3 regions of the Alteromonas sp. NFXS44 genome follow, and region 2 is predicted to be linked to each of the others. Evidence: predicted binding sites of a transcription regulator. Region 2 holds the regulator's gene; each other region holds the start of a gene.

Region 1 (4,234 bases), 760 kb from region 2:
CGTCAACTTTGACCTGCCGAAACAGTCTGATGAATATATCCACCGGATTGGCCGTACAGGCCGGGCCGGAGACAAGGGTGTTGCTATTTCATTTGTGGGCCCGAGGGACTGGGCAAGCTACCTGACGATTAAAGATCATGTCAGCTATGATGTTGACTGTACCACGCATCCCCTGTTACCGGCGAAGTTCAGCGGTAAAAAGCAGAAGAAGCTGAAGAATACAAAAGGACAGGATGAGCGCAATCGCAGTAAAACCGGCTCTGCCGGTCAAAAGCCTCCGGTGAAAAGACGGGTGAATACCATGAAAGGCGATGAAGCCGGTCATATGCCGGTGATGAAGAAAAAACGCAATGACGTCATCGACGATGACGAAGAAGAATGACACAAAAAAACGGGCTGAATAAGCCCGTTTTTTTTAAAACAATGCAGGATTAATATTCCCACCAGCCTTCCTGCCACCAGGCAAGAAATTCTTCAAAATCGATGTAGCCGTCATCATTGTCGTCAATAATTTTGAACCCTTCTTCCACATGGCTCATTTTCGTTTTCGGCGACAATACGGTCAGCAGTTCAATAAATTCAGGCAGATCGATTTGACCGTTACCGTCTTTATCAAAGAAGCTGAAATCACTTTTGATTTCTGCGATTTTTTCTTCTGTAAGTTGGGTGCTCACTTAATGTCCTGATTAATTACGACTTATGAACAAAGTGTACAACCCAACTTCCCGGCTGTCTACTTAACCTGTGCCTGTTTTGCTGCCAGCGCACGTTGACGCTGCTCTTCTGCTTTTTCCTGACGACGTTTTTCCATTGCCAGTCTTGCATCAGAACCCACGTGCTCTTCGCTGCGTGCTTTCGCCAGCTGAACCTGTTTTTCACGCTCGCGGAAGCGGGCAATCTGGTCGTCACTGTGTGTACCGTGACAATGGGGGCAACTCACACCCGGCTCGTACTTATCAGACTGTTTGTCTTCTTCAGTAATCGGCAAACGACAGGCATAGCAGGCATCATACTGACTTTTCTGTAAATCATGATTTACCGCAACACGGTTATCAAATACAAAGCAGTCACCTTCCCATAAAGACTCTTCTGCCGGTACATCTTCCAGATATTGCAGAATACCGCCTTCCAGGTGATAAACCTCGTCAAATCCCTGCTCTTTCAGGTAAGCCGTGGATTTCTCACAGCGGATACCGCCGGTACAGAACATGGCCACCTTCTTATGCTTTTCCGGGTCCATGTTATCTTTCACATAATCAGGAAATTCACGGAAGGTCTTTGTTTTTGGATCGACGGCATGTTTGAAAGTACCGATTTCAATCTCGTAATCGTTGCGGGTATCAATAACCAGCACGTCAGGATCACTGATAAGGTCGTTCCAATCTTTGGGTTTAACGTATGTACCCACCGTATGACGGGGATCAATACCTTCCACCCCCATTGTCACGATCTCTTTTTTCAGTTTTACCTTGGTGCGATAGAACGGCTGCTCTTCATGCAGGGATTCTTTATAAGAGATAGGGTTGATTCGCGGGTCGCTGTTCAGATAAGCGAGTAAGCTATCAATCCCTTCCCGGGGACCGGAAACTGTGCCGTTAATGCCTTCGCTGGCAAGCAGTAATGTGCCTTTAATACCCTGCTCTTCCATCTTTTCGAGGAGGGGCTGGCGCATGGCTTCATAGTTTTCAAGCGCAACGAATTTGTACATCGCGCAAACGATATATTGAGTCATTTTATATTTACCTTTGCTGATTGGAGCGTAAGACCAGTGCAAATTGCGGCGCGAAATATACCAGAACGTCTGCGATTTTCCAAATCAGCTCAGGATCTAACAAAAAATAAGCATTTTTTCAGGCAGTCAGCAATGAGGAAGAACCACTTATCACCTCATCCAGCATAGTTTCATCTACAGGTTCCGGCGCGCGGGAAATATGCTGCAACCGCATACGGGTTGCCAGACTGCAATTTTCCTTAATTTCGGGAGGAATGAGCGTGGCGTTGTCATGGGCACTTAACGGATCAGGATGCATAGACTGCCATAATGAAAAAGCTGCTGCTGAGCCGGAATTCGCCATCTTTGCCGTGGTATTGAGCGCCAGATAATCTGCATCAGAGGGTTTAAGCGGTGACCGTTTATAGTGATTCAGACGGTCGGGAAAATGAGGATCGCCGGTAACCCCGTCTGCCTCTGCAGGTAACAGTGAAAAGTGCTCAGCACCGGGATGACAATGCATGGCAAGGAACAGGGAGAACTGTGCGCCTTTGCCTGCCGCACGGGCAAGCTCCCCGTTCCATTCACGATCAGGGATCAGTGCCGGTAGCCGGCCAGAGTCAAAGGGTAAATCAGGTGTACTCATACTATGCTTATCGGCATTGACCGGGATAACTAAAGACAGATCCGTACAAATTTACATACTTGAACTTTAGGCGTAATGGTCCGATCATTATACTAAAGTCTGGTTTCAGGGTAACAGGTAGATGAATTACGCAGATAAACGTGTACTGATTATAGAAGATCAGCGCCCTTTTCTGCTGGTTTTGCGGGGACTGCTGCATTCAATGGGTGCAACCGAAGTTGTCACCAAGCCCTCTGCTGAGCAGGCGTTATCCCTGTGCCGGAAACGCAAGTTTGATATCATCATCAGCGACCTTCATCTGGGTTCTGACAAAAAGAACGGTTTTGAATTTATCGAAGAGCTGCGTAGTCAGAAACTGGCAAAACCCTCAGCCATTGTGATGTTGATCAGTGCTGACAGCACCCGCCCCTTCGTACTGGGCTCTATTGATCGCGGACCTGACGACTACCTGATAAAACCCTTTTCCCAGAACCAGCTGAAAACCCGTCTTGAACGGGCCTGGAAAAAACGCCAGGTCCTGCTGCCCGTTTATCATGCTCTCCATGAAGGCGATACTGCCCTTGCCCGAAAGCAGGCGGAAAAATTACTTGCTACTAACCGGCCTTACCGTGGCTCCGTAGTGCAGTTGCTTACCGGCATCTGCTGGCAGCAGAAAGATTTCGCCGGTGCTCTGAACGTACTGAGCGATTTTGATACAGACAGACCGGTGCCCTGGTTGCAACTGGCACTGGCTAAAAACTGGTTGAAAATGAATGAGCGGGACAAGGCCCTTTCTATGGCACAAAGCGTTCTGCAACGTAACCGTTTCAGTGCCGAAGCTTATGACGTGGTGGCAGAATGCCAGTTACTCAATAACGACACTGAGCGGGCTGCAGAAACCATACGTCATGCCATCAAAATTTCCCCTTACTGCACAGAGCGTCATCACATTGCCTGTCATATCGCCCGTCAACACAAAGATTTTGTGCTGGCCAGTGAAAGTGCGCAGGCAATCTGGTTATTGTCCCGTAAAACGGTGAAAGAGCATGCGGATATCTGGTGCAGCTACATTCGCAGTATTCTGGAAGTAGCGGAAAACGCTGAAGATAAGAAAACCCGTAACCGCTATCAGCAGGAAGCCCATCTTGCCGTACAGCGGGGTAAGTTTGACGACTACCTCAGCCGTAATAACGACGAATTCGATTTCGTGATCTATGAACAAATATTCACAGCCCGTCTTCACAGCATTGAAGGAAAGCTCATTGAAGCTAAGCGGGCGTTGAACAGTGGCCAGGAAGCGATACAACACAAATACGAGTCTTATCCGCAAACCTATGCGCCGGACAGTTTAAAAGTGATGTATGCCATCGGCGAGTATGATGAAGCAGACGCTCTGGTGAATGTAATTCGATCAGGTAACCTGCACGATTCTGTAAAACAGATGCTGGATACTGACAAGCAAAAGGCTGCTGAAAAACAACAGCTTTACTCTATGCATAACAAAGAAGGCATTGAACATTATCAGCAGGGCGATTTTAAAGCGGCACGCACGTCTTTCACCAAAGCCCTGCAGTTTGCACCGGTGAATACCGGGGTTGCCCTCAACCTGCTGCAATGCGTGATTAAACTGCTGAACACCGATACTAAAGAGCAGCCGGCTTTATTAACAGACAGCAAGCGGCTGCTGAAACTGCTGGATGGTATGTTCATGAAACCTCAGTTCCTGCAAAAGTTTGAGGAACTGAGAGCAGAATTATCAGGACTTACCGGAAAGGCTGCCTGATAACACTTTAACAGGTTTTTTCCTTCCCAGCGCGGCCATCATCGAGCCGGTGACCACAAGCAATGCCCCGCCATAAGCAACACTGTCCAGTTCCGGCTGATGGAAGGTATCAGGC
Region 2 (4,234 bases):
CGTCTGCCTTCGCCGGAGATCCCCGTGGAGTCAATCCACAACCCGCTGCATCTCATGACGAAGAGGCGTTTTCATTTGCTGATGTATTTTCTGCAAAAGAACAAAAGCCTGCACCGGTATCTCAGATGAATCCCGACTTTAGAGCGGCGGAAAGTCAGCAGTCTGCCGGTGCCCCGGCCAGTGAGCTGGATGCGATAAAAGAGGAGCTGGCCTCTCTTCGCAGCGTTTTACAATATCAGGTCGCAGACTTGATGGATGCGAAAAAGCAGCGTCAGCGTCCCGTACACAGCTATCTGACTCAGTGTTTAACCGGTATGGGGCTGAGTGCTTCACTGGCTGAGCAACTGGTGCACTACACCCCTTCTCAATACACCGAGCGGGAAGCGTGGATTTATCTTCTCAACCTTTTGGCTAATCGCCTTAATGTTTCCGGTAATGATATCCTGACCCAAACCGGTGTGGTTGCTCTTGTTGGTCCAACGGGAACAGGCAAAACCACGACTGTTGCTAAATTAGCAGCACGCTATGCGCAAAAATACGGTGCTGATCAGGTGGCTATGATCACTATCGATACCTACCGTATTGCCGCTTATGAACAGCTGGCAACGTATGGCAAAATTATTGGCTGTACCACAAGGAAGGCGCAAAGCAGTGAAGAATTAGCCGAACTTCTCTTCCAGTTACGCCATAAGCGTCTAATATTAATAGACACGGCTGGTTTCAGTCAGCGCGACAGTCGTTTAATAAAGCAACTTGGTCAATTTAATCACGGACAAATGCAACCTGTCCGTAAATACCTGGTTGCGCAGGCAAATACCCAATATCCTGCATTGCAACGCATCATTGAAGCGTATAATTCCGTTAAGCTTGACGGATGTATCTTCACGAAAGTTGATGAATGCTACAGTTTGGGTGAGGTTTTAAGTGTTGCTGTTGAACAGCAATTGCCAGTTAGTTATGTGACCGACGGGCAGCAGGTACCTGAAGATATTAAAGTTGCTGATGCAAAATCTCTCGTATCTGCCGCTGCAAAGCTTTATAAAAAGTACGGTTTGAATCATACTAAGCGTAATCATGAAGTTAATTCAGTTCAGGCAGTATGATCGAAGATCAAGCGAGTAGCTTACGAAAGATGAATCAATCACGCCTCATAAAGGTTATTGCCGTTACCGGCGGCAAAGGTGGTGTTGGTAAAACCAATATTACATTAAACACGGCGATTGCTATGGCCAAGCAAGGTAAGCGGGTCATGGTACTCGATGCCGATTTAGGATTAGCGAACGTTGACGTCATGCTGGGTCTGCGTGTTGAGAAGAACCTTTCTCACGTATTATCCGGTGAATGCACACTTGATGATGTTCTGGTAACCGGACCTCACGGTATTAAAATCGCTCCGGCGACTTCAGGTACTCAGGCAATGACTGAGTTATCGCCCACAGAACATGCCGGATTAATCCGTGCTTTCAGTGAGTTGCGGTCGCAGATTGACGTGCTGATTGTAGATACCGCTGCCGGTATTTCCGATATGGTACTGAGTTTCTCCCGTGCCTCGCAGGACATCATGGTCGTGGTTTGTGACGAACCGACTTCTCTGACCGATGCCTATGCACTGATTAAAATATTGAACCGTGAACACGGCGTGTTCCGGTTCAAAATAGTGGCAAACATGGTTCGGGACATCCGTGAAGGGCAGGAATTATTCAGTAAATTATCAAAAGTGACAGGCAGATTCCTGGATGTGGCACTAGAATTGGTGGCAACTGTGCCTTTCGACGAAAATATTCGTCGGGCAGTCAGAAAGCAAACCGCTATTGTGGATGCATTTCCCGGTTCTCCTGCGGCCGTCGCGATTAGTCAGTTAGCCACCAAAGCGCTTAACTGGCCGGTACCGGCTCAGCCGGGTGGTCACCTGGAATTTTTCATTGAACAACTGGTGACGAAGCAAGCAGTAGGAAGCCAACGTTGAATAGTAAAGCGGCAGCTTACCAGCAGCAGACCGACAAGTCGCAGCTGGTCGAGCGCCATGCATCCCTTGTAAAACGCATTGCCCATCACCTGATGGCGCGTTTGCCTGCCAGTGTGCTGGTGGATGACCTGATTCAGGCAGGGATGATCGGATTGCTGGAAGCAGCCAGAAATTTCGACGGCTCGAAAGGGGCCAGTTTCGAAACCTTCGCAGGTATCCGTATTCGTGGTGCTATGCTGGATGAAATCCGTAAGGGCGACTGGACACCCCGTTCAGTGCATAAAAATAGCCGTGCTATTACGGAAGCCATAACACAAGTTGAAAGAGAAACTGGCAGAGACGCGCGTGATACAGAAATTGCTGCTAAGCTAAATGTCAGTATTAATGATTATCATCAAATGCTTAACGAGGTGAATGCCGGTAAACTTGTCGGTATTGAAGACCTGGGTGTGTCAGAAGATGTAATCAGCACAGAACAGAATAAAGGTAATGATTCACCCCTCGAAGATTTAATGCAGGGGGCGTTTCAAAAGGCGTTGGCGCATGCCATCACAACATTACCTGAACGGGAAGCAATTGTACTGTCCCTGTACTATGATGAAGAACTGAATTTACGTGAAATCGGTGAAGTTCTTGAAGTCAGTGAGTCAAGGGTCAGCCAGATTCATAGCCAGGCCATGTTAAAACTAAAAGCCCGAATGCAATCATGGCAGGCAGAAGAATAAAACATACTAATATTAATAACGATTGATAATCCTCACCGGAGGCTATTTTGGACAAGAGTATGAAAATTCTTGTAGTAGACGACTTCTCTACTATGAGACGAATCATAAAGAACCTGCTTAAAGATCTTGGATTTTCCAATATTCAGGAAGCTGACGATGGAAGTACGGCCCTCCCCATGCTCCAGCAAGGCGACTTTGAATTTGTCGTGACCGACTGGAACATGCCAGGTATGCAGGGTATCGACCTGTTACGCGCTATTCGTGCAGACGACAAACTCAAGCACTTGCCAGTATTGATGGTGACAGCTGAAGCGAAAAAAGAGCAAATCGTTGCTGCAGCACAGGCAGGTGTAAACGGATATGTTGTGAAGCCTTTCACAGCCGCTACACTTAAGGAAAAACTCGATAAGATTTTTGAGCGTTTAGGTTGATCCAGCCGCTCCCGCCAGAGAAGAGGATTACTGGATGTCTCCTACTAAAAAAGTCCCTATTTCGCTCGAAGAAGCAAAACAGCTGGTAGCATATCTTGAGCAGGGCGATGACGACTCCGCCAGCGCCCTGCTTGAAGCCGTATCTGCCAAAGAGTCTGTCGAACTTTTTGCTGAAGTTGGCAAACTTACCCGTCAACTTCATGACGCCCTCAACACCTTCCAGTTAGACGAGCGTATTGCTGGTCTGGCTAATGATGATATTCCTGATGCGCAAACGCGTCTCACCTACGTAATTGAAGAAACTGAAAAAGCGGCTAATACTACAATGGACGCTGTAGAGTCCTGTATGCCCATTGCTGAATCTTTATCAGACCGGATCACAGCCCTTGAGCCTGAATGGCAAAAGCTTATGACCCGTCAGATTGAGCTCGGTGAATTCAAGAGTTTATGTATGGATATCGACGCCCTGTTTAAGGACGTGTCGAAAGATTCTTCTAAACTTAATAGCCTTTTGACCGAAGTATTAATGGCACAGGGTTATCAGGATTTGACAGGCCAGGTTATTCGCAGAGTGATTGACCTGGTGAAAGAAGTCGAAGACAGCCTTGTGAACATGCTGACCGTGTTCGGTGAAAGGGATGCACCTGTTAAAGCACAGAGCACCACGAACAAGCCGGACGCTGTTGAAGCGGAAGGGCCAATCATGAACGCTGAGAAGCGGGATGACGTAGTACAAGGCCAGGATGACGTGGATGATCTCCTGTCGAGCCTTGGTTTTTAGGGGAGCGAATGAATGTCGTTTGATGTTGATGAGGATATATTACAGGACTTTCTGGTCGAAGCCGGAGAAATCTTGGAACAATTACAGGAACAGTTAGTTGACCTGGAGAATAATCCGGAAGACGCTGACCTCCTCAACGCGATTTTCCGTGGATATCACACGGTAAAAGGTGGCGCAGGTTTCTTATCTTTGACTGAACTGGTTGAGATTTGTCACGGCGCAGAAAACGTCTTTGACGTAATGCGTAATGGCCAGCGTACACTGACGCCGGAATTAATGGATGTCATTCTGCAAGCGACAGACGTCGTAGTGGAAATGTTTGAGCGGGTAA
Region 3 (4,234 bases), 130 kb from region 2:
TACGTTAGATGAACATATAGAACTCATCAGTGAATTAAACCGCGAATTTAACAGCAACATTGGCTTTTATACTGAAATCAAGTCGCCAGCCTGGCATAAAAAAGAAGGCACAGATATCAGCCAACTTCTGCTTGATACACTGGCGCGCTATGACCTCAATGGCGGGAATGCCAATATTTATGTGCAGTGTTTTGATTTTGCTGAAGTTAAGCGTCTGCGCGACGAGCTGGGGTTTAAAGGCAAGATAGTTTTGTTGCTGGCTGACAACAGCTGGGGTGAGTCTCCCACTGATTACCAGGCACTTCTGACTGAACAGGGCATGCATGATATTGCAAAATATGCTGATGGCGTTGGTCCCTGGTTACCACAGTTACTGGACATGAAGGCTCTTCAGCAAGGTAAGGTTGTCCCTGCTTCCTGGCTGGCAACGGCGAAAAAAGAAGGGCTGATTATTCACCCTTATACATTCAGAATTGATGCACTGCCAACAGGTATGACAGCAGAGAAGATCCTCGGACTGCTAACCGGACCGTTGGCGGTTGATGGTGTTTTTACCGATCAGGTCCCGCCGGTAAAAAGCTTTTTACAACACAGCGGAAAATAACCAGACGTCTACCCCCTGGATAACCGCACCACAACGCGGCGGTTGAGCGCACGGGCGTCACTGTTGTCATTTGGCGAGATGTGACGCTTCTCGCCGTGGCCAGTGACTTCGATACGGGAGGCATCCACACCCATGGCTGTAAAATACTCTTTCACCTGATTAGCACGGCGGACAGATAACTGCTCGTTGCTCCAGCGTCCGCCATAGCTGTCGGTATAACCGTCCAGTAACACCAATTCCAGTCCGCTGTCTTCTTTCAGATATTCTCCGATCATACTGAGACGCTTCTCTGAGTATTTCGTTAAGTCTACGCTGTTTTTCTCGTACGACAGCACGGTGTAGGCAATATCATCAAAACTGTAGGGCAACAGTTGTGACACGCACTTTACGAAGTTGCGGTATACCGGTGTGAAGTTGCTGGCATTCAGGGCAACAGCCACTTTGTCGTATTCGTTGTACCAGTCCTGATAGTAAATAGTCGGCCAGTAGCCCTTTTCCAATTCACTGAGCATTGTCCAGGCAGCCTGTTCCGGCAGATCACCGTTATATTGGGTTCGCAGGGTCATATCAGCGATATTTTTAGGTGCTGCGCCCGGCATCCATGAAGGAGGGACGGAATAAACGGCGGCAACGCCAAATTTCTTCGGCAGCAGTTGCATGTCCAGCTCGAATTCCATATTCAGTTGCTTCGACGCTACGCTGGAGAACGCTGCATCGCCGTAACCGGGCACTGCGTGAGATAAAGTGCACTGCAAACGGCTTTCATCTTTCAACTGCCAGTCAGAGGATTCTACAGTCGCAGAATACTGGCGCATTGCGCCGTAACCCGGTGCACTTATCAGCAAAAAACACAATAAAGCCTGTCGAAACATAATATGCCCTGAAACTAAGAAAAAAGAGGTGGCTCTTTCTTTATCGCCGCCCTGCGAAAAAAGTTTAGCACAATGGTCAGTATAATCCCCTTCCCTCACAGGTAACAAAGGTAGATACATACGGCGTATCTTGCGATAATCCACTTTTCCTTTGCCCATGCACTTGTTTATTCAGAGGCTTCTTCGTTCTATGTCTGAAAACGCGAATTTGTTAAAGCACCGTTTCCGTGGTTATTTTCCTGTCATTATTGATGTGGAAACTGCCGGTTTTAATGCTACAACTGATGCACTGCTTGAAATCGCTGCTGTCACTTTGCGTATGGATGAACAAGGTGATTTGCACCCCGACAAAACCGTGCATCATCATGTCAATCCCTTCGAAGGCGCGAACCTGGAGCCGGCTGCACTGGAGTTTAATGGCATTGATCCTCATTGTCCGCTAAGGGGCGCACTGGATGAAGCCGACGTCATGAAAGACGTATGTAAGCAAATCCGCAAACTGCAGAAAGATGCAGATTGTCAGCGCTCAGTGATTGTGGCCCATAATGCCACCTTTGATCAGAGCTTTGTGAATGCCGCGATTGCCCGCAGTAACATTAAGCGCACTCCGTTTCACCCGTTTGTGTCTTTCGATACAACGACACTGGCAGGGTTAGCCGTTGGTCAGACAGTGCTGGTTAAGGCATGCCGAGAAGCCGGGATTGCGTTTGACCAGAGTGAAGCACACAGTGCCCTTTACGATGCAGAGCGGACAGCAGAACTGTTTTGCTACATTGTGAACCGCTACAAACACTTAGGTGGCTGGCCAGTCGCGCCTGCGGAATGACCGGTCACAGGGACAGTTATCCTTTTTCTATTTGACGCCGCCTCTTTCTTGTTAACAAATTGTAACGTACACTGAGAATAACTGAATCGTTTAAGTCGTGTACGTTATGAAACATCCCGTTGTCCTCTGGACCCTGACCGTCGCCTTCGCCGGTTTTCTTTTCGGATTTGATACCGCTGTTATTTCCGGCGCTGATCAGCCTATTCAGGCTTTATGGCAAACCTCAGATCTGACTCACGGATTGCTGGTCATGTCTTCTGCCCTGTGGGGTACCGTTGCCGGTGCCCTTACCGCCAATATTCCCTGCGATAAATTTGGACGCAAACCAGTACTTGTTGGCATTGGCATTTTGTATGTGGTGTCAGCCATAGGCTCAGCACTGGCAACCGATCCTGTGTTTTTCAGCATTATGCGCTTGATTGGCGGGTTTGGGGTCGGTGTGTCGTCCATTGCGGTGCCCGCCTACATTGCCGAGATTGCGCCGGCGCAGAAACGGGGCCGTATGGTAGCCACCTACCAGTTCCAGATTGTGTTTGGTATTCTCATCGCCTTTCTTTCTAATTTCATACTCTCCGCATGGTTCAGCCTCGACTGGCGATGGATGCTGGGCATAGAAGCCATCCCGGCGATGATTTATCTGTTATTAGTACTCAATGTACCGGAAAGCCCGCGCTGGCTCCTGCTGCACCGGAATGATGAAAAACAGAGCCGGGATATTTTACTCCGTGCCGGTGAAACTGATCCTGATGCTGTGCTGGCTGCGGTAAAGCGGGATGTTCAGAATCATCGCAATCCGTCACTGTTCAATGCTGCCTACCGTTTACCGGTGTTGCTGGCTTTTCTGGTGGCGATGTTTAATCAGTTGTCAGGCATTAATTTCGTTATCTACTTTGCACCCAGAATATTCTCACTGGCCGGCCTGGATGCTTCTTCGGCTCTGTTATCCAGCGCCGGTATTGGTCTTGTTAATCTAATATTTACGCTCGCCGGACTGGCACTGATTGATAAAGTGGGCAGACGACAATTGCTGTTTGCCGGCTCACTGGGCTATCTGGTGTCTCTGAGCCTGCTCACCTGCGCGTTCTGGTTGCAATGGCAGGGAATACTCGTGGTGGGTCTGATATTTTTATTCATTGCTTCTCATGCCATGGGCCAGGGTGCTGTGATATGGGTGTTTATTTCAGAGATCTTTCCTAACAGTGTGCGCGCAAAAGGTCAGGCCCTGGGCAGCAGTACTCACTGGGTGTTCGCAGCGCTGATTGCCCTGCTGATGCCCTGGTTGCTGAGCCAGTTTTCAGCATCCGCTCTGTTTGCGTTCTTTACCGTTATGATGGCCTGCCAGCTTATCTGTGTGATTACCTTTTTCCCCGAGACAAGAGGAGAAACGCTGGAAGATTTGGGAGATACGCTTTCCCGCTCACAGCGTTAAGTCATAACACCACAGCAGAAATAAAAAAACGCCGCAGGAGCAGTGCTCCGTGCGGCGTTTTCCGGTATTTCAGGCTTTGCTTACAGCTTGTCTGCTTCTTCAGACAGGTATTTAGCCACACCGGCAGGAGATGCATCCATACCCGCTTTACCTTCAGTCCAGCCCGCAGGACAAACTTCACCATGCTCTTCGTTGAACGTCAGCGCATCAACCATACGCAGCATCTCATCGATGTTACGGCCCAGAGGCAGATCGTTAACGACCTGGTGACGTACGTTACCTTCAGCATCAATCAGGAATGAACCACGGAAAGCAACACCCGCTTCAGGATGCTCCACGTCGTAGGCCTGACAAATTTCGTGCTTAACGTCAGCAACCAGAGTGTACTTAACCGGACCAATACCGCCCTGATTTACCGGTGTGTTTCTCCACGCATTGTGTGAGAACTGAGAATCGATAGAAACACCAATCACTTCCACGCCGCGCTTCTGGAATTCTTCATA

Evidence for each region. The regulator FliA, encoded in region 2, starts transcription of late flagellar genes. The targets are predictions, from matches to a motif close to CTAAAGNTNNNNNNNNNNNNGCCGATA.
Region 1: J3369_RS09795 (VC2046/SO_2500 family protein) is a predicted target of FliA. The motif match lies at 2,366-2,392, and genes of this name have one in related genera.
Region 3: J3369_RS07050 (flagellar protein MotY) is a predicted target of FliA. The motif match lies at 1,518-1,544, and genes of this name have one in related genera.

Annotation. Positions count from the first base shown of each region.
Region 1 is NZ_JAGDEA010000005.1:1,032,666-1,036,899, reverse strand. Features, by position in the region: gene J3369_RS09810 (DEAD/DEAH box helicase) at 1-382, shown strand, start outside; gene J3369_RS09805 (EF-hand domain-containing protein) at 432-674, opposite strand; gene trhO (oxygen-dependent tRNA uridine(34) hydroxylase TrhO) at 734-1,732, opposite strand; gene J3369_RS09795 (VC2046/SO_2500 family protein) at 1,851-2,357, opposite strand; gene J3369_RS09790 (response regulator) at 2,479-4,119, shown strand; gene J3369_RS09785 (DMT family transporter) at 4,093-4,234, opposite strand, start outside.
Region 2 is NZ_JAGDEA010000005.1:273,469-277,702, forward strand. Features, by position in the region: gene flhF (flagellar biosynthesis GTPase FlhF) at 1-1,103, shown strand, start outside; gene J3369_RS06460 (MinD/ParA family protein) at 1,100-1,966, shown strand; gene J3369_RS06465 (RNA polymerase sigma factor FliA) at 1,963-2,691, shown strand; gene cheY (chemotaxis response regulator CheY) at 2,739-3,122, shown strand; gene J3369_RS06475 (protein phosphatase CheZ) at 3,157-3,903, shown strand; gene J3369_RS06480 (chemotaxis protein CheA) at 3,916-4,234, shown strand, end outside.
Region 3 is NZ_JAGDEA010000005.1:400,650-404,883, reverse strand. Features, by position in the region: gene glpQ (glycerophosphodiester phosphodiesterase) at 1-604, shown strand, start outside; gene J3369_RS07050 (flagellar protein MotY) at 613-1,476, opposite strand; gene rnt (ribonuclease T) at 1,667-2,302, shown strand; gene J3369_RS07040 (sugar porter family MFS transporter) at 2,409-3,731, shown strand; gene J3369_RS07035 (peroxiredoxin) at 3,812-4,234, opposite strand, start outside.